3 regions of the Spirillospora sp. NPDC048824 genome follow, and region 3 is predicted to be linked to each of the others. Evidence: predicted binding sites of a transcription regulator. Region 3 holds the regulator's gene; each other region holds the start of a gene.

Region 1 (10,490 bases), on a different contig from region 3:
GCGTCACCTGCGGTTATGTCTCTCGCCGTCAAGCCGTCTGAGCAAGGTAGCCGCCCAAGAAGACGACCCCCTCGGCGAAGACCCAGAGAATCGCCGCCGCAGTGAGCATGCCGCTGAGACGATCCGGATCCCGTCGCGGAGAGAGCAACGCCAGAGCCACCAGGATGATTCCCACCGCCGGGATCACCGCGGCAAGGGAGACGAGAACGGCGTCGTGGACGCCGTTGACGCAGGCCTGGTCCCGGGCGCCGTCCGCACCGCAGAAGGCCTGTTCGCCCCAGCCGCCGAGGGCAGTGAACATCCAGAGCGCGGCAAGGGTGAGGTTGGCCACCGCGGGGATCGCGGGTGAGATCCGCCACTCGCCGGTACGTCTCGGAGCGACTTGCACGACTCATTACCTACCCCGGCGGTCCTCACCCGAAAAGGGCTTCCAATTCCCGGTGCGGTCGAGGCAGGTGCGCACTGCCCCCACCATTCCCGGGTCGGCGGCCACGTCGGTGCCGGCCCGTGTACAGATCAGTGCCACATCGAACGTCAGCGGCCGTGGCCGGACGATTGGACGAGGGTCGAGCGCAGATCCTCGGTCGTCACGGACGGGACGCGAGCGTCGAGCTCGTTCATCCGGTGGGCGGTGTGCAGGACCTCCCTCAAGGACCGCACGCGCCGCACCGTCCGGCTTGCCGCGCCAGTTGATCTCCCGCGGGTGGAGCGGATCACGGAGCCGACGGGGCTGACGGCCGCCGCCCCGAGCCCCCGGCCGGGGCCCGGTCCGGTCAGGTGATCTCCTTGGACTCGTGGAGGGTCATGTCCATCACGATCGCCGTCATGACCGCCATGGTCCGCAGCGGTTCCGGGACGGGGTCGAAGATCTCGGCCTCGTACTTGTCGGCCGTCGTCAGCAGGTGCGTGGCGAGGCCCGCCCACTTCTTGCGCACGTGGGCGACCTTGGTGCCGTCGTTGTCGTGCACGGTGAAGTTGTTGCGCGGCACGTCCACGTCGACCGCGCCGATCAGGGTGCCGTCGCCGTCGTAGACGACGTAGCGGCGTCCGACCCGCTCGGTGACGAACGAGCCGACCGCGTCCTCCTTGGGGCCGAGGATCTCGGTGTAGTCGCGTCCCTTCTGCTTCTCCACGAGGAAAAGGGGGTTCCCGTCAGGTGTCGTCAGCAGGACGGCGCGGGCGTCGAGGTTCGACTTGCCGGGGACGATGCCCCGCATCGCTTCGGCGCGGCCCTGGTCGTCAGCGGGTGCCGCGATGGCGACGACGGTGCCGTCAGCGTCCATCACCTTGTAGCGCGATTTGGCGAACGGTCCTCGGCGAGGCTGCTCAATCCTGAGCATGGAGGAACTGAACGGGTCGCTCATGCATCTCTCCTGGCTTCGTCGTAGGCCGCGCCCTTCCGCGCCCTACGGTACGGGAAATCCACCGGGCGAATGGACTACCCGATCGGCCAGTCCTTACCTTCGTACAGCATCAGATCGATCGCGATCGGGGTGGCGACCACGAGGACGCGGAGCGGGTCGTGGAGAGGCTGGAAGATTTCGACCGAGTATCTGTCGGCGGTGGTCAGCAACTCGGTGGCGACGCCCTTGAGCTTCTTGTCGACCTGCGCGACATGGTTGCCGTAGCCGTCGATCACCGGGAACTTGTAGCCGTAGCGGCTGCCGTCCAGCCGGCCGACGGGGCGTTCGGCCGCGTCCAGAAGCATGTACTGGTACCCGGCCTTCTCACCGATTTTCCGCAGTGAGCCGATCAGAGCACCGTCGGCCGTGCTCACGTGTGTATCCCCGCTCCCGGTTCCCTTTTGCGCCTGCACGGAGATCAGCGGCACACCCTGCGTGCTCTCGACGTGGACGGTCCGGCCGCTGCCCCCGCCTCCGCCGGCGGTCCTCGCCGCCCGGCGGAGCCGCGAAATGTCACGCTCTCCCGCGGTGGCGAGCAGCGTCCCGTTGCCGTCGAACACCCGGTACCGGGATTCGGCGCCCGGGACGCCGCGCGGCTGATCGACACGCAGTACGGGGGAGCTGAAGAGATCACTCATGGGTACGCATGATGCCAGCGCATCCACCCACCGGGAAATGCCGGCAGCCCATTGTGGACACCGAGCACACGAAAGGGACGGCCCGAAGGGCCGCCCCTCTCACGTCGCGTCGTTACACGTCGCCGATCAGAAGTCCATGCCGCCGGCGTCGGGCATGCCGCCCGCCGGGGCCGGGTTCTTCTCGGGCTTCTCCGCGATGACGGCCTCGGTGGTGAGGAACAGCGCGGCGATCGACGAAGCGTTCTGCAGCGCGGACCGGGTCACCTTGGCCGGGTCGAGGATCCCCGACTCGAACATGTTGACGTAGTCGCCGGTGGCGGCGTTGAGGCCCTCACCAGGAGTGAGGTTACGGACCCGCTCCACCACGACGCCGCCCTCAAGGCCGGCGTTGACGGCGATCTGCTTCAGCGGCTCCTCCAGAGCGCGCTTGACGATGTTGGCACCGGTGGCCTCGTCGCCCGTGAGCTCCAGCTTGTCGAACGCGTTGGTGCCGGCCTGCAGCAGCGCCACGCCACCGCCGGGGACGATGCCCTCCTCGACCGCGGCCTTGGCGTTGCGGACGGCGTCCTCGATGCGGTGCTTGCGCTCCTTGAGCTCCACCTCGGTCGCGGCGCCGGCCTTGATCACGGCGACACCGCCGGCGAGCTTGGCCAGGCGCTCCTGGAGCTTCTCGCGGTCGTAGTCGGAGTCGGTGTTGTCGATCTCGGTGCGGATCTGGTTGACCCGGCCCGCGATCTCGTTGGCGTCACCGGCGCCGTCCACGATCGTGGTCTCGTCCTTGGTGATGACGACCTTGCGGGCGCGGCCCAGCATGTCGGTCGTGGTGTTCTCCAGCTTGAGACCCACGTCCTCGCTGATGACCTGGCCGCCGGTCAGCGTGGCGATGTCGCCCAGCATGGCCTTGCGGCGGTCGCCGAAGCCCGGCGCCTTCACGGCCACGGACTTGAAGATCCCGCGGATCTTGTTGACGACCAGGGTGGCCAGGGCCTCGCCCTCGACGTCCTCCGCGATGATCAGCAGCGGCTTGCCGGACTGCATGACGCCCTCGAGGACGGGCAGCAGGTCCTTGTTCGCCGACGCCTTGCCCTGAACGATCAGGATGTACGGGTCCTCGAGGACCGCCTCCATGCGCTCGGGGTCGGTCACGAAGTAGTGCGAGATGTAGCCCTTGTCGAAGCGCATCCCCTCGGTCAGTTCGAGCTCCAGACCGAAGGTCTGGCTCTCCTCGACCGTGATGACGCCTTCCTTGCCGACCTTGTCCATCGCCTCGGCGATCATCTCGCCGATCTGCGGGTCGCCGGCGGAGATGGAGGCCGTGGAGGCGATCTGCTCCTTGGTCTCCACGTCCTTGGCGAGCTTGGACAGCTCTTCGCTGACCCGCTCGACCGCGGACTCGATGCCGCGCTTCAGCGACATCGGGTTCGCACCGGCCGCCACGTTCCGCAGGCCCTCGCGCACCAGCGCCTGGGCCAGCACGGTGGCGGTGGTGGTGCCGTCACCCGCGACGTCGTCGGTCTTCTTGGCTACTTCCTTGACGAGCTCCGCGCCGATCTTCTCCCACGGGTCCTCAAGCTCGATCTCTTTCGCGATCGACACACCGTCGTTGGTGATCGTGGGGGCGCCCCACTTCTTCTCCAGCACGACGTTGCGGCCCTTGGGACCAAGGGTCACCTTGACGGCGTCGGCGAGCTGGTTCATGCCACGCTCGAGGCCGCGCCTGGCATCCTCGTCGAACGCGATCATCTTTGCAGCCATAGGCTCCAGTCCTCCCGGAACAAGGTGGCTTAGACGGATCGAGCCGACGCCCGCGACGGACGGCCCCCACCGACGACTGCCATTCCGTCGCCGGCCTGAGGCCTCATCGCCCCGACCCAGACTGTGAAGTTGTCACTCTCCACAGCAGAGTGCCAACCGTTTTTTAGCACTCTACCCTGCCGAGTGCAAGCGCCGCGCATCCACGCCGGGGGAAGGTTCATCTACCTGCCCCGACCCGTTCCCACCTGCGCCGGAGTCCCGTTCGGGATCGTCACCGGTGTGTCGCCGCGCTCCACCGCGTCCGGTCATCCGTCGGTAATCACGAAACGATCGTCGAACACGGGCGCGAGGGGGAGCGGCGAAGCCGCGATCCTGTTCCGCGGCGTTCCGCGACGAGGGTAGGAGGAGCCCCCAGCGCTGCATCAATGCGCCGGTTCATGATCTCCTCATCACCGTCGATGCAGTGGGCATACGCGCTTTGGGACAACACCCGCTCATGCCCTGCCGTCCTACTGAGAACGGGCGTCGACCGCGAGTGTTTCCCAGGGGACAGACATCGGCCGCTCCAGACTCGCGTTCGCTGGAGCGGCCCGACAGGCGTCCTGGGGGCCTTATCGCCCTGTGAATCCGAGCTACTTCATGGCGCGCGGCAGGCTGCTACTCGGCGCCCTGCTGGGCGGCGGCGCCATCCGCGATTTCGTCCTGCTCCGAACCCTCGACCTCGTTGACGACGGAGTTGCCTTTGCCGCCCTTGAGGCTGGTGTTGATGTCGTCGACCTTGACCGACTCGTTCCCGACCTTCGGCGAGGCGTAAGGCGACCCGGTGACACTGCTGAAGTTCAGGTTGCCCGGGCCGGACTCGCCGACGAGGGTGGGACCGTTGTGCCCGACGTTCGAGTTCTTCACCCACTGGGCGATCTCGGACTTGCCGTCGTGCCCATTCTTGCCGTCCGACGCGGCCCGCTCGGCGCTCTGCTCCTGTGCCTCCTGCTGCTGCGGAGCGGCCTCCTGCTGCGGAGCGGCCTGCTGCTGCGGAGCGGCCTCCTGCTGGGCGGCCTCCTGCTGGGCGGCCTCTTCCTGCGGAGCCTCCTGCGCTTCCAGCGTGTTGTGCTGGGCGCCCTCGGCGGACGCCTGCTCCGCACCACCCTGCTCGGCGGCCTCCGCGCCACCCTGCTCGGCGGCCTCCGCGCCACCCTCGCCCTCGTCCTGCTCCGAGCCCTCGACCTCGTTGACGACGGAGTTGCCGTGGCCGTTCTTGAGGCTGGTGTTGATGTCGTCGACCTTGACCGACTCGTTCCCGACCTTCGGCGAGGCGTGAGGCGACCCGGTGACACTGCTGAAGTTCAGGTTGCCCGGTCCACTTTCGCTGACATAGGTAGGACCGTTGTGCCCGATGTCCGCCTTGTCTACGACGTAGATGTGGATGTCGGCCATCGCGGAAGGGGCCGCCAACACGGTAGCCCCCATCGCGATACCGGTAACCGTCACAGCTCGCGCGATTCGATTCATGCCATTCCTTCCTGCGTGAACTATCGGCGCCCTTCTGGGCGCCCACGCATCACTACTTCCAGGAAAGATCCGACAGCAAAGAGCGTCGATAGGCCTCCACAAGATAGCGGCAGTGAATCACATACTCACGTAAGGGGATCGAATCCTCATCGCGGGCTCCTAATGATATTTCCGAATGTTAGGCAATTCTTCTGTCTTGGCAATTATGTCCCCGAATGCACGATTGTTCAGGTGGCAGGCCCGAAATGCCGGCACGTAGGGGCGTCCGTACACCACGGCGAGACGCCCGGCCGGGAATCCCGGCCGGGCGTCTCGCCAGACTCCTGGCCGAAGCCAGTTGATCAGTCGGTTCTGCGACGACCCACGAATGCGCCGTGGGCGGCGGCACCGAGTCGGCCCCGTCAGCCGCCGGCGACGGCGGGGATGATCGAGATCTGGGCGCCTTCGGGGGTGGAGGTGTCCAGGCCGTCGGCGAAGCGGACGTCCTCGTCGCCGACGTAGACGTTCACGAAGCGGCGGATCTTGCCGTTGTCGTCCAGGATGCGGGCGGAGATGCCGGAGTAGGTGGACTCCAGGTCGGCGACGACGGCGCGGAGGGTGGCGCCCTCGGCCTTCACCTCGGCCTCGCCGCCGGTGTAGGTCCGCAGGATCGTCGGGATACGGACGGACACGGTGCTCATTGGTGCTCCTCTCAGGCCAGGCCTGCGGCGCGGAACGCGTCCAGGGACGGGGCAATGTTGGCGGACGGGGCGACGACGGGTGCGACGGCGTCCAGGGTCTTCAGGCCGTCCCCGGAGTTGATGATCACGGTCTCGGCGGACGGGTCGAGCGTTCCGGCGTCGACGAGTTTGCGGAGGGTCGCGACGGTGACGCCGCCCGCGGTCTCGCCGAAGATGCCCTCGGTGCGGGCGAGCAGCCGGATGCCCTCGACGACCTGCTCGTCGGTGACGTCCTCGACGGCGCCGTTGGTGCGGCGGGCGACGTCCAGGACGTACGGGCCGTCGGCGGGGTTGCCGATGGCGAGGGACTTGGCGATCGTGTCGGGCTTCACCGGGCGGACGACGTCGTGCCCGGCCTTGAACGCGGCGGCGACCGGGTCGCAGCCGGCGGCCTGGGCGCCGAAGACGCGGTAGGGCTTGTCCTCGACGAGGCCGAGCTTGATCAGCTCCTGGAACGCCTTGTCGATCTTCGTGAGCTGGGAGCCGGACGCGACCGGGACGACGATCTGGTCGGGCAGCCGCCAGCCGAGCTGCTCGGCGATCTCGTAGCCGAGGGTCTTGGAGCCCTCGGCGTAGTACGGCCGGACGTTGACGTTCACGAACGCCCAGTCGTCCTGCTCGCCGGCGATCTCGGAGGCGAGCCGGTTGACGTCGTCGTAGTTGCCGTCGACGGTCACGAACGTCCCGCCGTACACCGCCGTCGTGATGATCTTCTGGGATTCCAGGTCGGACGGGACGAACACGGCGCTGCGGATCCCGGCGCGGGCCGCGGCGGCGGCGACGGCGTTCGCGAGATTGCCGGTGGACGGGCAGGCCAGCACTTTGAAGCCCAGTTCACGGGCGGCGGCGAGGGCCACGGCCACGACGCGGTCCTTGAACGAATGGGTCGGGTTGCCGCTGTCGTCCTTCACCCACAGGCTCTGCAGGCCGAGGCTCTCGGCGAGGTTGTCGGCGCGGACGAGGCGCGTCAGGCCGGGCTCGGTGTTGGGCGTGTCGGCCACGGTGGACGGGACGGGCAGCAGCCCGCGGTACCGCCAGATGTTGCGGGGCCCGGACTCGATGGCCGCACGGGTGACGCCCCCGAAGTCGTAGGCGATCTCCAGGGGGCCGAAACACTCCTCGCAGGCGTAGAACGGGCCGAGGTCGCGTGTGGAGCCGCATTCGCGGCAGACGAGGCCGGTAGCGGGTCCGAGGTCAGTGGCAGGCGTGAGTGCCATGAGGGCGAGGCCTTTCTCCCCATCTTCCCTGCGCCACCTTGGTCGCAGGCCGGAGTTGGCACCATCTCCCGGCCGGCCTCGCAGGATCGCGAGTGCGCCTCAGCCGGGTGGTTGCCGGGGCTTCGCAGGGCCGGTCCCTCCACCCCTCTGGATGAGCTGTATTCAGTTGTGAAAGCGAGCGCGCTTTGAACGCGTATGCGTCGACTTTACATGATCTGACCGGATGCCAGACGGGTAGGTCCACTGGCTGAGACGCTACCCGGATGCGCTCTTGATCACGCCGGTTCTCCGCGGCGGACGGTGCGCTGCGTGGGGTCGAGGAACACGTGCCGGACGGCCGGAAGCCGCTCCCTGAGCCTGCGGTCGATCTCCCCGGCGACGTCCTCGGCCTCGTCGGCGCTGATGTCGTCGGAGAAGTTGACCTTGGCGGCGACGAGGATCTGCTCGGGACCGAAGTGCATGGTGAGCAGTTCGTCCACACCGGTCACGCCGCGGGCGCCGAGGATCTCCGAGCGGATCTCGCGCTGTGCGGCGGGGTCGGCGGCCCGCCCGATGAGCAGCACCGTGCTCTCGCGGCCGATCCCGAACGCGAGCACGACGAGCAGCAGGCCGATGAGGACGGAGGCGAGGCCGTCCCAGACGTCCGAACCGGTGATCTCGCGGAGGGTGAGGCCCGCGGCGGCGAGCACGAGGCCGATCATCGCCGTGCTGTCCTCGAACAGCGCCGCCTTGAACGTCAGATCGGGTGACCGGCGGACGTGCTCGACGAGCCCGCGGCCGTTTTCGCGGGTCTCCTGGCGCGCCTGGTAGACCGCGCGTATCCAGGACGTCCCCTCCAGCACGGCCGCGAGGCCGAGGACGGCGTAGGCCAGCCACACGCTCGTGCCGGTGCCGCCGCGGCCCATCATGGTCAGGATGCCGTAGGAGATGGAGAATCCGGCTCCGGCCACGAAGATCCCGAACGCGGCCAGCAGCGACCAGACGTACCGCTCGTTGCCGTATCCGAACGGGTGGCGCCGGTCGGGCGGACGTTCGCTGCGCCCCAGGGACGCGAGGAGGAAGCCCTGGTTGAGGGTGTCCCCCACCGAGTGCGCGCCCTCCGCGAGCATCGCGCTGGACCCGGCCAGGGCGCCGGCGATCAGCTTCGCGATCGCGAGGATGAGGTTCGCCGCACCGGCGACGAGCACGGTCTTGGTCGTCTCGGCCCTGCTCATCCGAGTCGACTACCCGTCGCACTTTGCCCTAATCCAGGCGGATTCGGCAGTGGCGTGAACCACGTGGGTCACTTTGAAGCGCCTCGGTCCCAACTGAGACCCTGCCGGTATGAGCCAAGTGCTGGTGGCATCGAACCGGGGCCCGGTGTCGTTCTCGTCGTCCGAGGACGGCGCGCTCACCATGCGGCGCGGGGGTGGCGGGCTGGTGTCGGGCCTCGCCGCCGTCACGGGAGCCCCGCGCGACCCCGGACCGCTCAGCCCGTCCGCCACCGAGACGGCGTCCGAGGCGGCGTCCGAGGCGGCGTCCGAGGCGGCGGACGTGCTGTGGGTGTGCGCGAGCCTGGGCGAGGCCGACCGGACGGCCGCCCGCCGCTCCCCGGACGGCCGCATCGACCTGGCCGGGTACGAGACCGGGGGCGCCGCCGTACGGATGCTCGACATCCCCGAGGCCACGTTCCACCGCGCGTACAACGCCGTGGCCAACTCGACGCTGTGGTTCGTCCACCACCTTCTGTACGACACACCGCGCAGCCCGCATTTCGATGCCCGTGCCCGCCGCGACTGGCAGTCCTATGAGGCGTACAACGCGGCGTTCGCCGACGCCCTCGCACGGGACGCCGCGCAGGGCGCGAAGGCTGCGATCCAGGACTACCACCTGTCGCTGGCTCCCCGGATGCTCCGCGACCGGCGTCCCGACCTGAGAATCGTCCACTTCTCGCACACGCCTTGGGCGCCGCCGGAGTACTACAGCCTGCTTCCGGACGACATCGGCTCGCAGATCCTTCTGGGCATCCTCGGAGCGGACCACGCCGGGTTCCTCACCGAGCGGTGGGCCTCCGCCTTCCTCGACTGCTGCGAACTGCTGCCGGGGGCCCGTGTCGACCGTGCCGCCCGTACCGTCACCTGTTCAGGACACGTCACGCATGTAGGCGTCCATGGTCTCGGCGTCGACGGGACGGCGTTGCGCCAACGCGCCGCCGAACAGGATGTCGTGGAACGGGCGCGCGCGCTGCGTGAACAGGTGGGCGACCGCCAGCTCATCGTGCGGATCGACCGGACGGAGTTGTCCAAGAACATCGTGCGTGGTCTCGCCGCCTACCGCGAGCTGCTCGTCAACCATCCCGAGTGGCGCGGACGTGTGGTGCACCTCGCGTTCGCGTATCCGTCCCGCTATGACCTGCCCGAGTACCGGGAGTACACCGCGGCCGTCGAGCGGACGGCGAAGCAGATCACCGACGAGTTCGGCACGGCGGACTGGGATCCGCTGATCCTGCAGGTGAACGACGACTATCCCCGTTCCCTCGCCGCCTACGGCCTGGCCGACGTCCTCCTCGTCAACCCGATCAGGGACGGGATGAACCTCGTCGCGAAGGAGGGGCCCGTCCTGTCGGAGCGCGGCTGCGCGCTAGTGCTGTCCAGGGAGGCGGGCGCGGCGGCCGAGCTCTCCGAGGACGCGCTGATGGTCAACCCGTACGACGTGTCGCAGACCGCCGAGACGCTCCACAAGGCCCTGCTGATGCCGCGGGCCGAGCGCGCCGAACGCTGCGCCCGCCTCACCGCCGCCGCGACGGCCCTCACTCCGCAACGCTGGTTCGCCGACCAGCTCGCCGCCCTCGACTGACGCCGCACGTTCCCGGCCGCCACGGCCGGCCGGTCGTGACGGCCGGCCGGTCGTGACGGCCGGGGTGGCGGCGCAGGTCACATGGTGGAGGTGACGGTGCTTTCCGCCGCGAGGAGGCATTCGACCGGGTTCGGTTCGTGGTGCTGCTTCCAGCGTTCGCGCAGGGCGGCCTTGCGCTGCGCGATGCGGCGGTGGGCACTGGTCCTGGTGAAGCGGGCGAGCTGGGACGCGGGCGGTTTCGGCAGTCCGCTGGGCTCGTAGCCGTACTCGGCGAGCCGTTCGCCGAACGCGGCCTCCGCCAGGCTGATCTCCCAGGGGTCGAGGCGTTCCGCCCACGAGCCGATGCGGCTGGTCGTGACGGAGTCGTGCGTCCGTCCATGCCACTTCTTGCGGGGTGAGACGGTCCGCTGGGCC
Region 2 (10,490 bases), on a different contig from region 3:
GCGGCCGGCGAGCACATGATCTGACACCTGACCCTCGGTCCTCCTGCCATCGGATCGCTGGAAACCGGGCCGGCGAAGACGCCTTGGATGCTGTGCGCCTCCGGCAGGATTCGAACCTGCGGCACCCGCTTTAGGAGAGCGGTGCTCTATCCCCTGAGCTACGGAGGCATGTCGTCGCTCGCGGCAAGAGCGTAGCGGACGGCACCTACAGGGTAGGGGAAGGGGCGCGTTGCCCGCTCCCTCTTATGTGGCGCCCTGGGGCCCTAGGCCTGCTGGGGCCGCTGTGGGTACGCTTCGGTGCCGTGACGGGTCGGCATCGCGGGCAGCCGGGTGGCAAGGCCGCCGAAGACGAGGTGGACGAGAGTTCGTCCCGGGGCAAATGGATCGGCGTCGCCGCCGGTGCCGTCGTGGTGCCCGTCGTGCTGGTCACGTTGATCGTGTTCGGGTCGCGTGAAGAGCCGCCGGGGGACCTTCCGGGGACGGTGGGGACCTCCGCGCAGAAGGTGGCGCCCGCCCCCGCGGGAGAGCCGACGTACGGGAAGTACATACCGCCCGAGCAGGAGCCGCAGGCGGCGACGAAGGCGCCGAGGCGGGCGCCCGCTCCCAGGGCCACACCGCGGCGGACGAGGCGCCCCACGTCGCCGTCGCCGTCGCCGTCGACCAGGAGGCCGTGCCCGCCGGGGTGGGAGGACGTCTGGTGGATGCGCCGGTGGTGCGAGCAGCGCGATGATCGTGACGGTCACCGTGGCCGCTGAACCGATTACGCACAGGTCATCGTAGAACGTGTAGTACCGTTCTGCCGCTGTTCCGTATTTGGGCATCAGGAGGAAAACCACCGTGCCTTACCCCCGGTCGGCGGCGCTGACCGCGGTCTTCCTGGTGATGACGACGCTCTCACCGCTTGGCGCCGCAGGCGCGGCCGAAGGGGACACCCTGGAGTCGTTGCGCCGTGAGGCGTCGAAGGCTCGCGACGAGCTGGAGAAGGCCACGAAGCAGATGAAGGGCCGGAAGAAGGATCTGGACGCCTCGCAGGTCAAGCTGCGGGGCACCCTGAAGGACCTCGCGGTGGCCGAGGCGGAGCTGAACAAGATCCGGGAGCCGCTGGCCAGGCTGGCGAACTCGTCGTACAAGCAGAGCGGATCCGTCGGGTCCATGGCGATCTTCGGTGGGGGCGATCCGAGCCAGGCGCTTCGTTCGACGGCGGACGTGACGTTGCTCGCCAGGTCGCAGCAGGCGCTTGTGGACCGTGCCGACGACCTGCAGTCGCGGCGGAAACGGCTCGCGTCGACCGCCCAGGAACTGCAGTCGCGCAACGCGGTCGAGCAGACCCGCCTCCAGCAGGAGGTGGACGGGTTGAAGAGCAAGTCGGCGCAGCTCACCGAGCAGCTCAACACGATGCTCGACAAGCTGGCGGTGAGCAGGCTGAAGCGTCTGCAGCTCAAATGCGACGAGAGCCTCGCCGCCGACGCCAAGCAGTTCCCCAACGGGCTGATCCCGGCGAAGTATCTCTGTGCCCTGCCGCAGAAGGGGCACAAGCTGCGGGCGGACGCGGCACTGGGCTTCTACAAGCTGAACGCGTCGTACAAGCGCCGGTTCGGCCGCGACATGTGCGTCACGGACGCGTACCGGAGCCTGTCGGAGCAGCACTCGGTCTACGCGCGGAGGCCCGGTTTCGCGGCCGTCCCCGGGACGAGCAACCACGGCAAGGGCCAGGCGCTCGACCTCTGCGGCGGCATTCAGCGCTCGGGCTCCGTCCAGTTCAACTGGATGGAGGCCAACGCAGGGAAGTTCGGATGGATCCACCCGGCGTGGGCCTACAGCAGCCCGTTCGAGCCGTGGCACTGGGAGTTCGGCACCGAGAACGAATGACCCGGACCGAATCGCCCCTTCCATGGCCGTCTGCGCGCGGGGTGTCGCCTTCGGACATCGCCCGAGGGCGACACACGGCACGGGCGTACCGAGGCTAGGCGGAGCCGCCCTGGTAGGGGACCTCGGTGGCGGGGACGACCTCGGCGGTGCAGTAGCGGCAGCGGCGGGCCTTCACGGGGATGTCGCTGAGGCACTGCGGGCACTCGTGCTCGGTGGCCTCCTTACCCCGGTCCATGCGCTCGATCAGCTTGGCCGTCGGCAGCACCACGAGGAAGTAGACGATCGCCGCCGTGATGACGAACGCGATCGCCGAGGTCACGAAGATTCCATAAGGGAACTTGGTGCCGTTGATCGTCACGGCCAGGGCCGTGTAGTCGGGCTCGCCGCCGATCAACGCGATCAGCGGTGTGATGAAGGAACTCGCGAAGTCCTTCACGAGGCTGGCGAACGCTGCTCCGACGACGAACGCGACCGCGAGTTCGACGAGGTTTCCGCGCAGGAGGAACTTTTTGAAACCACTCATGCCGGCTCCGGGGAATCGGGGGTGCGCCCGCCGGGGGAACGGGAGCGCAGGAACGGCCACGGATAGTAATGAAACCTGGCGAGACATGCCAAGCGGACTCGTTGCCGGCCGGGTCGTCAGGGGACGGGGTCGCCTTGACGGGGGGCGATCGTCAGGGTCAGGGGAGCGGGGGCGGCCGCGAGGGCGAGGGCCTGGGCTCTGTCGGTCGCGAGGACTATCAGGGCGCCCTGCCGGCCGCCGGCTTCGTTCGGTGCGGGGACGGTGATGACGGACACCGATGACACCACTACCCGGGCGTCGCCTCGTAGCCGGCCCGCGGTGGCGTCGGGCAAGGCGGGCGGTGCCGGGCCGGTCAGGACGTCGATGTGGTCGCCGGGGTGGAGGAGGCGGACGGCGTCGCCGTCGGCGATGCGGACCGGGGTGGCGACCGTGCCGGGGCCGTAGGCGCGGAGCAGGCCGTCGCCGACGACGCGGGCGTCGGTGAGGGGTTCGCCTTCGCGCATGGGGGCGGCGAGGACGCGGCCGGTGCCGGAGCGGAGGGTGCCGGACGGGACGGCGGCGGGCGGCAGGTCCACGTGGTGCACGTCGGATGGGGCGAGGGTGGCTCCGGCCGGGAGGTCGCGGGCGGCGGCGAGGACGCGGACGGACGGCGGCGGGGCCGGGCGCAGCGCCATGAAGGCGAGGCCGGCGGCGGCCGCGGCGAGCAGTGCCGCGAGCGGCCGTCGCAGGCCGGCTAAGCGGGCGTTCACGGCAGCTCCAGGGGGAGCTTCATGCCCTCCAGGACGTCCGGGCAGGGGCAGGCGCGCTCGGTGGGCAGCGTCTTGACGACGTCGGCCACGAGTGTGCGGAGACGGTCGATGTTCTCGCCGAAGACGCGGAGGACCTCCTCCATGGTGACGCCCTCACCCTCCTCGATGCCCGCGTCGAGGTCTGTGACGAGGCACAGGGACGTGTAGCAGAGGGCGAGTTCCCGGGCGAGGACGGCCTCGGGGTGGCCGGTCATCCCGATGAGCGTCCAGCCCTGGGAGGCGAACCACTGCGATTCCGCCCGGGTCGAGAAGCGCGGCCCCTCGATGACGACGAGGGTGCCGCGGTCGACGGGGGCCCAGCCGGCCGTCCGCGCGGACTCCGCGGCGGCGCGGCGGCCCGCCGGGCAGTACGGGTCGGAGAACGACACGTGCACGGCGGCGCCCGCCTCGTAGTAGGTCTGCTCGCGCCCGGACGTGCGATCGGCGAGCTGGTCGGGGATGGCGAGCGTGCCCGGGCCGTGGCCGGGGGTGAGGGAGCCGACCGCGCTCGGCGCCAGGACCTGCCGGACGCCGAGTGAGCGCAGCGCCCACATGTTGGCCCGGTACGGGATCTTGTGCGGCGGGAACCGGTGGTCGCGGCCGTGCCGGGGGACGAACGCGACGCGGCGGCCCGCCAGCTCGCCGACGGCGATGGGGTCGCTGGGAGGGCCGTACGGGGTCTCGACCCGCACCTCCTCGACGTCGTGGAGGAACGAGTAGAACCCGGAGCCGCCGATGACCCCGATCTCGGCGGCTGGCGGTGCGGCGGAAGGCTGAGTGGACATGCGCCGACATTAGCCACCTCGCGCAGGCGCCCGGGAGGCCGTCCGCCGATTGTGGATAACTCCGCGTCCAAAGCCGGAAGAGCCGACAGGACCGGAAGAGCCGAAGGGGGCCCGGCCGAAGCCGGGCCCCCTTCCCTTCCCGTCCCGGCCGGAGCCGGGGTCGGTGGCGGCGTCAGCCGACCGGGTCGAGCACCTTGGGCGGGTCGGCGACCGGCTCGCGCTTGGCGAGGCGGCCCGGCGCCCAGATCCGCCGCCCGATGTCGTACGACAGCGCGGGAAGCAGCAGGGACCGGACGATGAGGGTGTCGAGCAGAACCCCGAACGCGACCGCGAAGCCCATCTCGACCATGAACACCAGCGGCAGCGTGACCATGGAGGCGAACGTGGCCGCCAGGACCAGGCCCGCCGAGGTGATCACACCGCCGGTGACGGTGAGGCCGCGCTGGATGCCGCGGCGGGTGCCGAGGGCCTGCGATTCCTCCCGGACGCGGTGCATCAGGAAGATGTTGTAGTCGACGCCCAGTGCGACCAGGAAGATGAAGGCCAGCAGCGGGAAGCCGGAGTCGGTCCCCTCGAACCCGAACCCGTACTCGAAGATCACCGCACAGGCGCCGAGCGAGGCCAGGAACGACAGGACCACGGTGCCCATCATCAGCAGCGGCGCGATGAGGGCGCGCAGCAGTGCGACGAGGATCAGGAACACCACGGCCAGCACGATCGGGATGATCACCTTGTTGTCGCGGGACGAGGCCCGCTGGATGTCCAGGGACGTCGCGGTCATGCCGCCGACCTTGGCGTTCGCGGACGGGACGTCGTGCACGGCGGCGCGCAGCCGGTCGATGGTCGCGCGGGCGGCCTCGCCGTCCGCCGCGTCCTTCAGCGTCGCCTCGTATTTGACCAGCCCGTTCACCGTGGCCGGTGCGCCGATCTGGGCGACGCCGGACGTACCGCGGACGGTCTCGGCGATCTTGTCGGACGCCGATGCGGAGCCGATGACGACGGCCGGGGAACCCGAGCCGGCGGGGTAGTGCCGGGCGACGGCCTCCGTGCCCTGGACGGAGTCGGGGCGTCCGGTGAACATCCCCGCGTCCGAGAGGCCGTCGGCCTTGAGCGTGCCCAGGCCGAGGCTGAGGACGATCAGGCCGAGCATGGTGGCGGCCCAGAGCGCGCGCGGGCGCTTGCGGATGAGACCGGCCACCCGGCTCCAGATGCCGTGCTCCGACTCGTACGCCTCCGGCTCCAGGTACTTGACGTCGTAGCGGGGGATCAGCGGCCAGAACAGCCACCGTCCGCAGATGACGAGCAGCGCCGGCAGGAGGGTCGTCATCGCGGCGAGGGCGGTCAGGACGCCCGCGGCGGCCACGGGACCCATGCCCGCGGTGGAGTTCATCTCGGCGAGCAGCAGGCACAGCAGGCCGACCGCGACGGTGGCGGCGGACGCGATGATGGCGGGTCCGGCGCGGTGCAGCGCGTAGGCCATGGCCTCGTGCCGGTCCTCGTGGCGGTGCAGTTCCTCCCGATAACGGGCGACGAGCAGCAGTGCGTAGTCGGTGGCGACGCCGAAGACGAGGACGGTCAGGATTCCGGCGCTCTGGCCGTTGACGGTGAGGTCCCCGTACTTGGCCAGCAGATACACCAGTGATTGGGCCAGCCCGAGGGCGAAGAGGGCGCTCAGCACCGGCACGAACCAGAGCATCGGGCTGCGGTAGATGATGAGCAGAAGGACGATGACGACGGAGCCCGCGGCCATGAGCAGGAACCCGTCGATGGTCTCGAAGACCTCGAACTGGTCGGCGCCGCTTCCGGCGGGGCCGGTGACGTGCGAGGCCAGCCCGGGAGGTCCGCGCTCGGCGAGTTCACGCGCCCCGTCGACGGCGCCGGTCAGGTCCTCGTCCGTGAGGGGCACGAGGGTCTGCAGCGCTTTCCCGTCCTCGGACGGGATCGGGCCCTGTACCTTCTGTGCGCCGGGCAGGTTCTGCAATGCGGAGACGTCCGAGGCGGCCTTCGCGCGGTCCTCGGCGGTGATTCCCCCGGCGCGTTCGTAGACGACGACCGCGAGCATCGTCTCGTCCTTGCGGAACTGTTCTTCCAGTTCGACGACCTGGGTCGATTCGGCTCCGGCGGGGAGCCAGGACGCCGCGTCGTTCTCCTCGACGTCGCCGAGCTTGCCGGCCAGGGGGCCGAGGGCGACGAGCAGGACGACCCACAGGGCCAGGACTGCCCACTTGGTGCGCCTGCCGGCGATCAGTCCGGCCAGACGGTGCGCCCACGTTCTGGGGGGAGCCGGGCTCTGTGTGCTCATGGTTCCTCTCCTGTGCACTTTCCGAAAAGAGAGCCGGCCTGCCGGTCGACCCTCATCCCCTAGATCGTCGTCGGATGGCACCGCCGGCGCCTCCGGCGTGAGATTGGACCTGGGCTACGTCGTCTGGGGCACGTGCCGCCACCGCGGCTACCACCTGAGATGTAGTCCGCACCATGGCCAGGAGGAAATAACCGGAGGGTATCCCCGATTATCTCCGGTGCGGTACTTCCAGTGCGACCGCCACCGAGGATGTGCAGGACATGCGGCTGCCCGGGCATGGCGAAAGCCGGGAGATCCGCCGGCCGCACCAGAGGGGCGGCGGATCTCCCGGCTTGCAGTGCGCGGGGCCCGGAGGAGCTCCGAAAGGCGTCAGGCGACCTTTTCGGAGGACGAGGAGGAGGACGACGCCGTACCGGAGGACGAGGAGGAGTCGCTACCAGAGGACGAGGAGGAAGACGACGAAGACTTCTCCGACTTCTCCGACTTGGAGGAGTCGGACGACGACGAGTCGCCGTTCGAGGCGGAGCCGTTGGACGAGACGCCCGCGGTCGAGGTCTTGCCGGAACCGCGGCTGTCGGTGCGGTAGAAGCCCGACCCCTTGAAGATGATCCCCGCCGCCGAGAAGACCTTGCGCAGCCTGCCCTGGCAAGCCGGGCATTCGGTCAGCGCGTCGTCGCTGAACTTCTGCACGACCTCCAGAGGCTCGGCGCACTCGGTGCAAACGTACTGATACGTCGGCACGGTTCCTCCTCGCTGACTCAGCCCGGCTCAACCCGGGCTGGCACTCACTGTGAACGACTGCTAATGCTACCCGGTAGCGGAAACAGGATTCGCCCCTGGTCTGTTCCTGACCGGCCTGGTCTGCTTCTGACCGGTCAGATGCCCTTCTCACCGAACCAGCCGGCCAGCCTGCCCTTCCGGCTGACCGCGCGCAGACGGCGTTCCGTGGCCTCACGCACGGCGTCGGTGGTCACGACCAGGAGGGTGTCACCCGCTTGCAGAGGCGTGGTGGGTTCCGGGACGAAGCTGGACCCGTTCCGCACGATGAGCGTGACGGACGCGCCGGGCGGCAGCCGCAGCTCGAAGATCTCCACGCCGTTCAGCATCGAGTCCGCCGGGATCCGGACCTCCAGCAGGTCGGCGTGCAATTCCTCCAGCGGCGCCGCCTCCACGTCCAGTTCCCGGGTCTGCTCGTCGCTCTCCAGCCGGCACCAGCGCGCCGCCAGCGGCAGTGTGGGCCCCTGGAGCAGAGTGAAGACCACCACGATGGTGAAGACGATCGAGAAGATCCGGCCGGACGACTCGACCCCCTGCGCCATCGGGATGGTGGCGAGCACGATCGGGACGGCGCCGCGCAGCCCGGCCCAGGACGCGAACATCTTCTCGCCCCACGACATCTTGAACCCGATCGTGGACAGCACGATCGACACGGGACGCGCGATCAGCAGCAGCACGAACCCGATCAGCAGCGCGGGCACGATCTGGCCGGGCAGTTCGCCGGGGGAGGCCAGCAGGCCCAGCATCACGAACACCCCGATCTGGGCCAGCCAGGCGATGCCCTCGGCGAAGCCGCGGGTGGCGGGCCGGTGCGGGAGCCGGGCGTTGCCGAGGACGACACCGGCGACGTAAACGGCGAGGAACCCGCTGGCGTGCAGCAGCGACGCGACGGCGTAGGCGCCGATGGCCAGCGACAGCACCGCGATCGGGTAGAGGCCGGAGGCGGGCAGCGCGAGGCGGCGCAGCCCCTGCGCACCGAGCCAGGCGATGCCGATGCCGATGAGGGCGCCGGCGGCCAGCTCGTACACCATCAGGCCGAACAGCTCGCCGAGGTGGGGTGCGCTGGTGTGGGTGCTGAGCGCGATCACGATGATCACGACGGGCGCGTCGTTGAAGCCGGACTCGGCCTCCAGCAGCCCGGACAGCCGGGACGGCAGCGGTAGCCGCCGCAGCACGGAGAACACGGCGGCCGCGTCGGTCGGGGCGAGCACGGCGCCGAGCAGGAACGCCGGCCGCCAGTCCATGTCGACCAGCCACATCGCGGACAGCGCCACCACGACGATGCTGATCAGCGTGCCGATCGTGGACACCGCGATGGCGGCGGGCACCGAGGGCCGCACGTGCCGCCAGCTGGTGGTGACACCGCCCTCGGCGAGGATCAGGACGAGCGCGGCGAAGCCGAGCGTATGAGCCAGCTCGACGTCGTCGAAGTTGATGTGGAGGGGGCCGGACTCGCCGATGAAAAGGCCGAGGCCCATGTACGCCAGGAGGGACGGCAGGCCGGCCCGATGGGACAGCCTGACCGCGACGATGGCGCTGAGTACGAGCGTGGCCCCGAGGAGTAGCCAGATGTCGAGATGCACATCCCACCCTTCGGGGTCGTCAAAGTTGATCGTTTAGGAATCCTACAGATTCACGGGCCGATCGCATATTTGCGGTTGAGGGATGGCATGCCGGGGATCCCCGTTATCGCCGTCTGACGTGCGGGTTCACACCGTTGACCACATTCTGCACCTCGCGTCCCTCGACGGCCGCGGTGACGTTGTCGCGCACGGCCGCCACGAGGTTCAACTGTGACTGCACGGACGTCCCGGCCGCGTGCGGAGACACCAGCACGTCCTCGTGGGTGCGGAGCGGATGGTCCGCTCCAAGGGGCTCCTCGTCGAACACGTCCAGGGCCGCGCCCGCCAGCCGTCCCGACTCCAAGGCCGCGACGATGGCGTCGTCCGGCACGATGCCCCCGCGCGCCACGTTCACCAGCAGCGCGTCGTCCGGCAGCAGGGCGAGACGTTCGGGACCGATCAGCCCGCGGGTCTCGTCCGTCAGCGGCAGGGCGAGGACGACGATGTCGGACGTGGCCAGCAGGTCGTCCAGCTCCCTGAACCTGGCCGCGGCCTCTGGACGAGGACGCCTCGTCCAGTAGGAGACGGCGCAGCCGAGCGCCGCGAACAGCCGCGCCGCCTCGGCGCCGATCGCGCCGAATCCGACGATGCCTACGCGCTGGGTGTGGATCTCGCGGGGCCGCCGGGCGACCACCTCCATCTGCGGCCACCCGCCCGCGCGGACGCCCCGGTCGGCCCAGGCGAGATGGCGGCACAGCGCGAACGACGCACCCACCGCCCACTCGGCGACCCCGCGCGCGTTGAAGCCCGCCGCGTTCGCCGCGGGCACGTCCGCGGCGGTGAGCGCGGCGATGTCGATGCTGTCCGTCCCGACGGCGGGCATCTGGACGAACGCCAGGCGCGGCGCGGCCCGTACGGCTTCGGCGTCCATGGCCAGCCGTCCGCTGAAGTCGGCGATCACGATGTCGGCGCCGGGAAGCGCGGACAGCATCGCGGCGCGCTCCCTGGCCTGCGGGAACATCACCTCCGCGGCGTCCCCGAGCGGTTCGAACAGCCGCCGGACGACGTGCTGGTCGATCGGGGGCAGGGACAGGATCCGCCACGGCGCCGTCATCTGGAACCTCCCGTTCCTCCCCCGCCCGACCGCTACCGCGATCTTGCCTTCCTCACTCTAATGAGCCCCGCGGACGACCCGCCCGGCCCGGGTCGCCGGCCCGCTCGTCAGCCGAGGCGGACGAGGCCCTGCGACGGCGTCACGGCCGCGCGGACGCGCTGGTCGTGCGGTTCGGCCGGCACGGTCTGCAGAAGCTCCTGGTCGTACAGCAGCGCCACGGTCAGGATCGCCGGGCCGACCCGGGCGAGCGCCCGGTCGTAAGACCCGCCGCCGCGGCCGAGGCGCATCCCGGTGCGGTCGGCGGCGAGCGCCGGGACGAGAACGACGTCAGCGCTGGCCACCGCGCCGGGCCCGCGGGGCGGCTCGGACGGCTCCGGGCATCCGCCCGGCCCTGGGACGAGCGAGTCGGGGCCCTCATAGGACGCCCAGTCGAGATCGCCGTCCGGGAGCAGCCGGGGGAGCAGCACGTAGGTGCCGCGCTTCCACAGCGCGAACAGCAGCCCGCGGGTGTCCGGTTCGGTGCCGATCGAGACGTACGCCGCGACGGTCCCCGCCATCTCGACCTCGGGGACCGGCAGCAGCGCGTCCCGGATCGATCTCCCGGCCGCCGCGCGGGCTTCGGGCGGCATCGCCGCACGTCTGCCGATCAGTTCGGCTCGTAGGTCGCTCTTCGAAACGATGTCCTGCACGCTGCCGTCCTCGTGGGTGGCTAGGGTCATTACATGGCCGACACTGCACCTGTGCTCAAGGCGGTCGTCCCGGCGGCCGGT
Region 3 (10,490 bases):
GACATGGGACCATGGGAGGCACACATGTCCTTGCCCATCAGCTGAGTTTTTGTGAACGGACCCCGGTGGCAGCGCCTGATCCTGACAAGACCGACCCCGCGATCATCCGCAACTTCTGCATCATCGCGCACATCGACCATGGCAAGTCGACTCTCGCGGACAGGATGCTGCAGCTGACCGGCGTGGTCGAGGGGCGCCAGATGCGCGCGCAGTACCTCGACCGCATGGACATCGAGCGCGAGCGCGGCATCACGATCAAGAGCCAGGCCGTCCGGCTGCCCTGGACGTCCGGCGGCGTCGACCACGTGCTCAACCTGATCGACACCCCGGGGCACGTCGACTTCTCCTACGAGGTGTCGCGGTCGCTCGCGGCGTGCGAGGGCGCGGTCCTGCTGGTGGACGCCGCGCAGGGCATCGAGGCGCAGACGCTGGCCAACCTGTATCTGGCGCTCGAGGCGGACCTGCACCTGATCCCGGTCCTCAACAAGATCGACCTGCCGGCGGCGCAGCCGGACAAGTACGCCGAGGAACTGGCCGGGATCATCGGCTGCGAGCCGTCGGACGTGCTGCGCGTGTCGGGCAAGACCGGCGAGGGCGTCCGCGAACTGCTCGACAAGATCGTCGACGAGGTGCCGGCGCCGGTCGGCGACCCCGACGGCCCGGCCCGCGCGCTGATCTTCGACTCGGTGTACGACACCTACCGCGGTGTGGTGACCTACATCCGGATCATCGACGGGCGGCTGTCGCGGCGCGAGAAGAGCCTGATGATGTCGACCGGGGCCGCGCACGAGACCCTGGAGGTCGGCGTGATCGCGCCGGAGCCGAAGCCGGTGCAGGGCCTCGGCGTCGGCGAGGTCGGCTACCTGATCACCGGGGTGAAGGACGTCCGGCAGGCGCGCGTGGGCGACACCGTGACCGGTGCGTCGCGGCAGGCGCCCGAGGCGCTCGGCGGCTACCGGGACCCGAAGCCGATGGTGTTCTCCGGCCTGTACCCGCTGGACGGCGACCAGTATCCGGAGCTCCGCGACGCGCTCGACAAGCTGCGGCTGAACGACGCCGCGCTGGTCTACGAGCCGGAGACGTCGGCGGCGCTCGGGTTCGGGTTCCGCTGCGGGTTCCTGGGGCTGCTGCACATGGAGATCGTCCGGGAGCGGCTGGAGCGCGAGTTCGGCCTGTCGCTGATCTCGACCGCGCCGAACGTCGTGTACCGCGTGGTCATGGAGGACGGGACTGAGCACACCGTCACCAACCCCAGCGAGTTCCCCGAGGGCAAGATCGGCACGGTGTACGAGCCGGTGGTGCGGGCGACGCTGCTGTCCCCGTCCGAGCACATCGGCGCGATCATGGAGTTGTGCCAGGGCCGCCGCGGGGTGCTGCTCGGCATGGACTACCTGTCGGAGGACCGCGTCGAGATCCGCTACACGCTGCCGCTCGCCGAGATCATCTTCGACTTCTTCGACCAGTTGAAGTCGCGGACCCGCGGGTACGCCTCGCTGGACTACGAGCCCAGCGGTGAGCAGGAGTCCGACCTGGTGAAGGTCGACATCCTGCTGCAGGGCGAGTCGGTGGACGCGTTCAGCCAGATCGTCCACAAGGACAAGTCGCGCGAGTACGGGCTGATGATGACGTCCAAGCTCAAGGAGCTCATCCCGCGGCAGCAGTACGAGGTGCCCATCCAGGCGGCGGTCGGCGCCCGGATCATCGCCCGTGAGAACATCCGCGCCATCCGCAAGGACGTCCTCGCCAAGTGCTACGGCGGCGACATCTCCCGCAAGCGGAAGCTGCTGGAGAGGCAGAAGGAGGGCAAGAAGCGGATGAAGACCATCGGGCGGGTGGACGTCCCGCAGGAGGCCTTCGTCGCCGCCCTGTCCACCGGCGGCGGCGAGCCCGCGGACAAGGGCCGCAAGTAGCCCCGCTTCAGGCTTGTGAGCAGCCCGGCTTCATGCCGGGCCACTCGGCACGGGCCCTATTTCTTCAGGAGGGGCCAGGCGACCACGGGCGGCACCCGCCGGAACTCGCCGCGGTTGGCGGCCCTTCCCGCGTAGACGAGGAAGAACATCACGGCGGCCGTGAAACCCATCGGCAGCCAGATGAGCAGGTCGACGGCCAGTGACAGCAGCCCGCCGACGATCCACACGGCGATGGCCGCGAGACCCATGTTGAGGCCCTGCGCGGCGTGCCGGCGGACGAACGGCGAGCGCGCCTTGCCGACGTAGACGATGGCCGGTGCGATGGCGCCGATGAGGAACTGGCCCACGTACGCCATCAGCGACCACGTCCTCTCGTCGTCGGAGACGGGGCCGAAGTGACCGGGCATCTGGGCGGTGCCCCCGCCCTGCGGAGGCTGCTGCTGCCAGGCCTGACCGGCCTGCGGAGGCGGTGGCTGCTGCTGGGGCTGCTGCTGCCAGACGTTTCCGGGCTGCTGCCACGGGGCCTGCTGCTGCGGCTGCCCCTGGCCGGGCGACGGGGGAGGCCCGTAGGCCATGGCGGAAGTCCTCTCCTAAGTTCGCTCTGCGCGTTCGCTATGCGACCTATTGGCGAAGTGTATGACTCTTAGGACGCGCCAGGAGTTCGCGCGGGTTCCCGCTTTCCCCCGGCCCGTGGCCGTTTCGCGCCACCGGGCCGGAGTCAGGCGAGTCCGGGACGCCAGAGGACGGCCGACGGCTTCTCCGGGGTGAGGGTCACCGACCCGCGCCACTCGATGGACGACGGCCGCGGGAGATACGACTCGTCCAGGAAGAAGCCCCGGTTGATCGACGTGACCGTGGCCGGTGCGCCGTTGTCGCCGAACCCCGTCGGACGGCGGAGCGCCTCGATGACCGCGATGTCGGACACCGTCGTCCCCTCCGGCAGTTCGACGGTGGTGGCGACGGCGCCGTCCCGGTCGACCGACCAGGTGGGCTGATCGTGGTCGGAGCGGTAGAGCGCCGACGGATCCGACTTGAGCCGGACGCCGAGCGCCACACCCGGCACCGAACCCCACGCGGTCGCCGCCCCGGTCGACTTGGCGAACTCGGCGAACAGGTACGCGCGCTGGTCGCCGACCTCCCGCGTCGCCGGATCGGACGGGTTCTCGATCTTCCCCTCGCGCACCATCTCCTGGGCGGCGACACGGTACGTCCACGGCTCGCGGTCCATGACGGCCTCGCGGGCGCGCCCCTCCGGACGGGTTCTGGAGGCGTCGAGCAGGAAGCGCAGCGGCGGGTCAGGCGAGACGACGTCGCACATGTTGTTGTTCTGCGTGCACGTCTGCAGCACCGGATGATCGCCCTCGAAGCGACCGGTGAACTGGAACGTCAGATGCAGCGGCGCCTGGTAGACCGCGGTGCCGTCCACGCGCCGCCCGGACGCGTCCACCTCGACCCGGTACACCCACTCGATGTCGGTCGTGCGGCCCCAGCGGGCCATCAGCGCGGGCGTGTCGGTGCCGCCGTCCTCGTTGCTCCACACCATCGAGTACTCGATGACCCGGTGCCCGGGAGTGCCGGCGGGCCGCGTCTCATGCCAGGCGGTCAGCGGGGTGTCGGTGGTGGCGTTCTGGTACGGGTCGCCGAACGGCCATCCGGTCCGCCCGACGACGATCGGCGCGTGGCGCAGGACCGCCGCGTCCTTGGCGGGCGTCCGGACGCGGGTGCCCCCGAGGGTCACGCGGCGGGCGGCCGGGGCGCTGCCCTCGGCGAACCGCAGCGTCACCTCATGCGCGCCTTCCCGGACGTGCCCGAGACCGAAGCTCCGGGCCACCGGTTCGGACGACGGGACGACGGCGTCGGTCACATGGCGTCCGTCCACCGCGATCGACACGACGGCGGACTCGGCGCCCTCGCGGGCCCAGGAGACACCCGGCGCGGACGCGGCGAAGGAGATCACGGCCTCCCCGTCCCGGTCCGCGGTGAACGTCACCGACCGGGCGGGACCACCGCGCTCGACCGTGATCGTGCCCGGCTGTGCGGCGGCGGCGGGGGAGACGGCGGCGGTGAGGGGAGCGCCGGCGAGGGCGGCGCCGGTCAAGGCGAGCACGGCATGACGCGCACGGCTTCTCATGATCGGCGAATCTAGACCGGGCGGGTCGCGATCCGGTGACGCCCCGGTCGCCCGTGGATGTCGGGTTCGTTTGCGTCAGGCCCGCGTCCGCAGGGGCCTCCCCAGCGGCGCGAGCGCCGCCGGGGGCCGCAGGGACACGCCGGTGAACCGCTCCGCGGCGGTCCCCGGCGCATCGGGCTCGTAGAGAGTGAGACCCGACGCGGCCAGCCGGGCCGTCCGGCCGCGCCGCACGACCTCGTGCCCGAGCTCGCCCAGCAGCGCGACCACGTCCTCGGCGGGCTCGTCGAACAGGTCGACGCCGTCGAACCGCAGACGCATCTCCGGGTTGCCGCTCCAGCCGGACGGCCGCGTCGCGCAGATCTCCGCGAGCCGCTCCACGCCGTCCTCGTCCCGGCCGGTGGACAGCGCCAGCATCCCGCGCCCGACCCGTACGCTGCGATGTCCCGCCCACCCGCACAGGAACGACGACTTCGGCGGACGGGTGCCGCAGCGCTCGGCGACCGCGGCGAGGGTCGTCCAGGCGTCCGGGGCCTGTGTGGAGAACAGCAGGCTCGCGTCCGGCAGCAGCGCACCGCGCCCCGGCTCCAGCGTGATCATGAAGGGTGCCACCTGGCCGGGGAAGCGCGCCGGATCCGCCTCCCGCAGCGTGACGAGCCCCTCCCAGGTGACGGGCTCGTCCACCGCGAACCAGGTGATGACCGTCTCGACTCCCAGAGCACGGAAGGTCGCGTCGGTCAGCCGCTCCGCGACCACCTCCCGCAGCCCCTCGGCCGTCTCCGAGAGCCTCCGCCGCCACCACGCCGGCTCCGGCCCGGACCCCGTGCCCGTCTGCCAGCGCGTGCCCGCCCCGGCGAACTCCGAACGCCGCTCAGTCCCGGATGCGTCGGCGACCACGTAGTGCCACCCGTCCGGTTCACCGCAAAGCACCACCCGCGCAGGTGCTGCTTTCATTGCATCGCCCTCCTCCTTCGGGCCTGGCGGCCCTCCACCGTCGGGCAATGCGTGCGATCGCCAGCATCGCTCCGAACTCGCCTGGCGGCTCGCTGCGCGATCAGATTCTCGCATGCCCGAAACCGCCTTCGGACGTGATCGCGAGACCCGGGGCCGCCGTGCGGCGGGGCGGTCGCCCGTGTCGTCGCGGCCGGTGACCGGCGCCGCCGCGCCGGGCGGCTCCCGTGGCCGCGGTCGTGCGACACGGCGGGGGTTGCTTTGCCTGGGCGCAGATGTCTGTACGGTCGGACGGGTACCGTGCCGATCAACCGACCTGACGACCTCCCGGAGGTAGCGTGACCCACCCCGAGCAGGTTCTGCGTTCCCCGAAGGAGCGGGAGACGGTGAACGGCGCCGTCCGCGCGCTGCGGTCCGCCGCCCCGTCGGGCTGGGAGCGGCTCGATTTCGAGTTCCGCGCGACGGTCGGCATCGACAGCGCCTCGTTCGAGGTCGAGGGGCCGGACGGCGAGCGCCGCCAGGCGATGCCCCCGGGGCAGGCCGTGGGGAAGATGGACGAGCTCCGCCGCGTCATGTACCGGCGCGGCAAGGGCGCCTGGTTCACCGCGCGGCTGCAGATCGAACGTTCGGGCCATTTCAGCGCCGAGTTCGACTACGACGGCGAACCCGACTTCAACCCGCCCCTCACCTCGTCCGCCTACGCCCTGGACCTGGACCGGTTTCCCCGCAGCGAGGAGCACATCCCCGACTGGCTCCGTGACAGGCTCCGCGAGGACTCGGCGGACTGAGCAGGGGGTTGGGCCGGGCAGACTGGGAGGGTGCCTTCCACACTGCCCGATGGTGATCCCGTGCCCGCCGACGGGGCGTTGCCCGGTGGTGCCCTGGAGGGGTTGGGGACGCGGCCGTTCGCGTTCTATGTGCACGTGCCGTTCTGCGTGACGCGGTGCGGTTACTGCGACTTCAACACGTACACGGCGACGGAGCTCGGGCCGGGCGCCGGCCGCGATTCCTACGCCGACACCGCCATCGGTGAGGTTCGCATGGCCCGGCGGGTGCTGGGCGACGTGGATCTGCCCGTTGAGACGGTGTTCGTGGGCGGTGGTACACCGACCTTGCTGCCGGCGGACGATCTGGGGCGCGTCCTGGAAGTGATCGACGCCGAGTTCGGGCTTGCGCCGGGCGCGGAGGTCACCACGGAGGCGAATCCCGAATCCGTGGACGAGGCGTATGTGGCCCGGCTGCGGGACGTCGGGTTCACCCGGATCTCCTACGGCATGCAGAGCGCGCGCGAGCAGGTGCTGGCCGTTCTGGAACGCAGCCATACGCCGGGGCGCGTCCCGCAGGTCGTGGAGTGGACGCGTAAGGCGGGGTTCGAGCACGTCAATCTCGACCTCATCTACGGGACGCCGGGGGAGACCCACGACGACTGGAGAGCCTCGCTGGAGGCGGCCCTGGCCGCGGAACCCGACCACGTGTCGGCGTACGCGCTCATCGTCGAGGAGGGCACACGGCTGGCGGCGCAGGTGAGGCGGGGAGAGCTGACCGCGCCCGACGACGACGCCATGGCCGACCGCTACCTGATCGCCGACGAGATGCTGGGCGCGCACGGCCTGCACTGGTACGAGATCTCCAACTGGGCCGCCGACCCCGGCGCCGCCTGCCGGCACAACATGCTCTATTGGACGGGCGCGGACTGGTGGGGCGTCGGACCCGGCGCGCACAGCCACGTCGGCGGAACCCGGTGGTGGAACGTCAAGCATCCCGCCGCGTACGCCGCACGTCTCGCGGAGGGGACCACCCCGGCGCACGCCAGGGAGGTCCTGGGCGGGGACGACCGGCGCATCGAGCGGATCATGCTCGAACTGCGGCTCGCCCAGGGCTGCCCCGCCGGGCTGCTGGACGGCGGGGCCGTCCGGCGGGCCATCGGCGACGGGCTGGTCGAAGCCGCGCCGTACGAGGAGGGCCGCGTGGTGCTCACCCTGCGCGGACGCCTTCTGGCGGACGCGGTCGTCCGCGATCTGACCTGATTCAGGGGGCCGTGACGAAGTCGATGAGTTCCTCGACGCGGCCCAGCAGGGCGGGTTCCAGGTCCGTGTAGCTGCTGACCGAGCCCAGGATCCGCTTCCAGGCCGCGCCCGTGTCGTCACCCCAGCCGAGTTCGGCGACGACGCCGTCCTTCCAGGGGATGCCGCGGGGGATGCGCGGCCAGGCCCGGATGCCGACGGACGCGGGCTTGACCGCCTCCCAGATGTCGATGAACGGATGTCCGGTGACCAGGACGTGCGGGGAGGAGATCCGGGCGGCGATCCGGGATTCCTTGGAGCCCTCCACGAGATGGTCGACGAGGACCCCGAGGCGGCGCTCCTCGTCCGGGCCGAACTCCTCGACGATGGCGGGCAGGTCGTCCACGCCTTCGAGGTACTCCACGACGACGCCCTCGACCCGCAGGTCGTGCCCCCAGATCTTCTCGACCAGCTCGGCGTCGTGGACGCCCTCCACGTAGATGCGGCTCTCCTGCGCCACCTGGGCCCGCAGGCCCCCGACGGCGATCGAGCCGGACGCGGAACGCGCGGGCCCCCTGGGCGCGGCCTCGGGCCGCACGAGCGTCACGGGTTCGCCGTCGATGAGGAAGCCCGACTTCTCCAGCGGGAACACGCGCCGCTTGCCGAACCGGTCTTCGAGGGTGACGCCGAACTTGTCGCAGCCGACGACGGCGCCGCAGAAGCCGCTGCCGGGGTCCTCGGCGACCAGGCCGGGCTCCGCCGGGACCTCGGGGATCCGGCCCTTGCGGGGCCTGCGCCAGTCGCCTGCCAGCACGTCGTTTCCATATTTCTTACTCCGCACGGGTCCGCACATTAACCCGGTCGGACGCCCGCGCGCCGTCGTCCCTCGTCCCTCGGCGTGGCGGCGCCGTCCGATACGGGTAGGATCGCGCAGCCGTACGGGGGGTGTGCTCGGGCACTCCAGAGCGCCCCCGCGGGTCGTACACTTGGCACTCGGGAGTTATGAGTGCCAGCAACGCGGGGGCGGACGATCGGGGGCCCATGGACGGGGACGAAGGAGGTGACACGGTGCTGGACGACCGGAAACTCGCGGTCCTGCGCGCCATAGTCGAGGACTATGTCTCCACCAATGAGCCGGTGGGGTCCAAGGCGCTCGTGGACCGGCACAACCTCGGCGTGTCCTCCGCCACCATCCGCAACGACATGGCGGTGCTGGAGGAGCAGGGGTACATCGCCCAGCCGCACACCAGCGCCGGGCGCGTCCCCACCGACAAGGGCTACCGGCTGTTCGTCGACCGGCTGTCCACGATCAAGCCGCTGTCGGTCGCCGAGCGCCGCGCGATCGAGACGTTCCTGTCCGGCGCCTACGACCTCGACGACGTCGTCGGCCGGACGGTGCGGCTGCTCGCGCAGCTCACCCGGCAGGTCGCCGTCGTGCAGTACCCGTCGCTGACCCGCTCGTCGGTGCGGCACGTCGAACTGGTGCCCGTCGCCGAGGGCCGGCTGCTGCTCGTCCTGATCACGAACACCGGGCGGGTGGAGCAGCGGGTCATCGAGACCAGCGGCACCGTCTCCGAGGAATCGATCGGGCACCTGCGGGCGTTGCTCAACACGTGCCTGGACGGGCTCGGCCTCGGCGACGTCCCGACCGCGGTGGCGGACCTGCCCGAGAAGGTGGTCCAGGCGGACCGGCCGCTCGCGGCGGCGGTGCTGTCGGTGCTCCTGGAGACGCTCGTCGAAAAGCATGAAGAGAAGATCGTCTTCGCCGGTGCGGCCAACCTCGCCGCCGTGGACTTCTCGCCCAGCCTGCGGGAGGTTCTCGTCGCGCTCGAGGAGCAGGTCATCCTGATGCGGCTGCTCGGCGAGACCGGCGATTCCTCTACAGTTACGGTGCGGATCGGCACCGAGAACCCCGACCTGGGGCTCCGATCGACTTCGGTCGTCGCCGCCGACTACGGCGTGGGCGACCTCACACTGGCCCGGCTGGGTGTGCTCGGGCCTACACGCATGGATTACCCCAGCACGATGGGAGCGGTACGGGCAGTGGCACGCTACGTGGGACAGATCCTGGCGGGGTCGTAAGTGGCCAACGACTACTACGCGACCCTGGGCGTCCGGCGGGACGCCAGCGCCGACGAGGTCAAGAAGGCCTACCGCCGGCTCGCACGGGAACTCCACCCGGACGTCAACCCGGATCCGGAGACCCAGGACAGGTTCAAAGAGATCACCCAGGCGTACGAGGTGCTCTCCGACCCGAAGAAGCGCGAGATGTACGACCTCGGCGCGGACCCGTTCGCGTCCGCGTCCGCGGGCGGCGCCGGGGGATTCGGCGGCGCCGGGTTCCCGTTCAGCGACATCATGGACGCCTTCTTCGGCACGGCGGCCTCCCGGGGCCCGAGGTCGCGGGCGCGGCGCGGCCGCAACGCGACGCTGCGGGTGGAGCTCGACCTGAGCGAGACGGCGTTCGGCACGACCCGCGAGCTGTCCATCGACACCGCGGTCGCCTGCACGGCCTGCGAGGGGTCGGGCTGCGCGCCCGGCACCCACCCGGACACGTGTGAGACGTGCCACGGGCGCGGCGAGGTGCAGCAGGTGCAGCGCTCGTTCCTCGGCCAGGTCATGACGGCCCGGCCGTGCCCGGCGTGCGGCGGGTTCGGCTCGGTGATCCGCAACCCGTGCACGGAGTGCTCGGGCGACGGACGGGTCCGCACCCGGCGCACCGTCAAGGTCAAGATCCCGGCCGGTGTGGAGAACGGCATCCACATCCAGCTCGCCGGCGAGGGCGAGGTCGGTCCCGGCGGCGGCCCGCCCGGCGACCTGTTCCTGGAGATCGTGGAGAAGCCGCACCCGATCTTCGAGCGGGAGGGCGACGACCTGCACTGCACGGTCGAGATCCCGATGACGGCGGCTGCGCTCGGCACCAGCGTCACCATCGAGACCCTGGACGCCGCCGAGAGCGTCGACATCAAGCCCGGCACGCAGTCGGGGCAGGTCATCACGCTCTACAACCGGGGTGTGCGGCACCTGAACGAGAGCGGCCGCGGCGACCTGATGATCCACGTGAACGTGGAGACGCCGAACCGGCTCGACGAGGAGCAGGAGGAGCTGCTGCGGCAGCTCGCGGTGCTGCGCGGCGAGGAGCGTCCGCCCGGCAAGTTCGCGCCGGGGCAGCGCGGCATGTTCTCGCGGCTCAAGGACGTCTTCAACCAGCACTGAAGAGCAGTGGCGGCGGCCTACGACGAGGGCCGCCGCGGCGATCCGGAGCATGGCGGGTCAGGGGAGCACAGATGAGCGAAGCCCCTCACGGAGTGCGCGCGTGAGCCCGCCGGTCTTTCTTGCCGGGACGGACGCGCTGGAGCGGGGCAGCGTCGTCCTGGACGGCCCCGAGGGGCGGCACGCCGCCGCCGTGCGGCGGCTGCGGCCCGGTGAGCGCGTCGACCTGACCGACGGCGAAGGGCTGCTGGCCGAATGCGTCGTCACCGCCGCGGACCGCGCGTC

Evidence for each region. Region 3 encodes HrcA, which represses chaperone genes, less so after heat shock. Its sites were predicted from a motif close to TTGGCACTCTCNNNNNGAGAGTGCCAA; they were not measured.
Region 1: a site for HrcA is predicted at 3,926-3,952, ahead of groL (chaperonin GroEL). Genes of this name have one in related genera too.
Region 2: a site for HrcA is predicted at 7,046-7,072, ahead of ACGFIS_RS02655 (FmdB family zinc ribbon protein). Genes of this name have one in related genera too.

The regions. Positions count from the first base shown of each region.
Region 1 covers NZ_JBICUS010000037.1:21,211-31,700, reverse strand. The annotation lists gene ACGFIS_RS36615 (hypothetical protein) at 29-331, opposite strand; gene ACGFIS_RS36610 (hypothetical protein) at 535-660, opposite strand; gene ACGFIS_RS36605 (phospholipid scramblase-related protein) at 774-1,364, opposite strand; gene ACGFIS_RS36600 (phospholipid scramblase-related protein) at 1,439-2,041, opposite strand; gene groL (chaperonin GroEL) at 2,168-3,796, opposite strand; gene ACGFIS_RS36590 (hypothetical protein) at 4,454-5,230, opposite strand; gene ACGFIS_RS36585 (MoaD/ThiS family protein) at 5,707-5,985, opposite strand; gene thrC (threonine synthase) at 5,997-7,241, opposite strand; SAM riboswitch class I at 7,258-7,399, opposite strand; gene ACGFIS_RS36575 (cation diffusion facilitator family transporter) at 7,517-8,455, opposite strand; gene ACGFIS_RS36570 (trehalose-6-phosphate synthase) at 8,565-10,076, shown strand; gene ACGFIS_RS36565 (sulfotransferase family protein) at 10,154-10,490, opposite strand, start outside.
Region 2 covers NZ_JBICUS010000001.1:586,205-596,694, forward strand. The annotation lists gene ACGFIS_RS02615 (serine/threonine-protein kinase) at 1-27, opposite strand, end outside; tRNA gene ACGFIS_RS02620 (tRNA-Arg) at 96-168, opposite strand; gene ACGFIS_RS02625 (hypothetical protein) at 303-755, shown strand; gene ACGFIS_RS02630 (D-alanyl-D-alanine carboxypeptidase family protein) at 838-1,869, shown strand; gene mscL (large conductance mechanosensitive channel protein MscL) at 1,964-2,392, opposite strand; gene ACGFIS_RS02640 (SAF domain-containing protein) at 2,509-3,141, opposite strand; gene ACGFIS_RS02645 (S-methyl-5'-thioadenosine phosphorylase) at 3,138-3,965, opposite strand; gene ACGFIS_RS02650 (MMPL family transporter) at 4,138-6,267, opposite strand; gene ACGFIS_RS02655 (FmdB family zinc ribbon protein) at 6,637-7,008, opposite strand; gene ACGFIS_RS02660 (potassium/proton antiporter) at 7,143-8,627, opposite strand; gene ACGFIS_RS02665 (NAD(P)-dependent oxidoreductase) at 8,731-9,720, opposite strand; gene ACGFIS_RS02670 (5-formyltetrahydrofolate cyclo-ligase) at 9,828-10,409, opposite strand; gene galU (UTP--glucose-1-phosphate uridylyltransferase GalU) at 10,443-10,490, shown strand, end outside.
Region 3 covers NZ_JBICUS010000004.1:360,238-370,727, forward strand. The annotation lists gene lepA (translation elongation factor 4) at 66-1,910, shown strand; gene ACGFIS_RS10755 (DUF4870 domain-containing protein) at 1,967-2,485, opposite strand; gene ACGFIS_RS10760 (hypothetical protein) at 2,629-4,041, opposite strand; gene ACGFIS_RS10765 (hypothetical protein) at 4,117-4,992, opposite strand; gene ACGFIS_RS10770 (hypothetical protein) at 5,328-5,777, shown strand; gene hemW (radical SAM family heme chaperone HemW) at 5,808-7,016, shown strand; gene ACGFIS_RS10780 (DUF3097 domain-containing protein) at 7,018-7,833, opposite strand; gene hrcA (heat-inducible transcriptional repressor HrcA) at 8,061-9,074, shown strand; gene dnaJ (molecular chaperone DnaJ) at 9,075-10,208, shown strand; gene ACGFIS_RS10795 (16S rRNA (uracil(1498)-N(3))-methyltransferase) at 10,309-10,490, shown strand, end outside.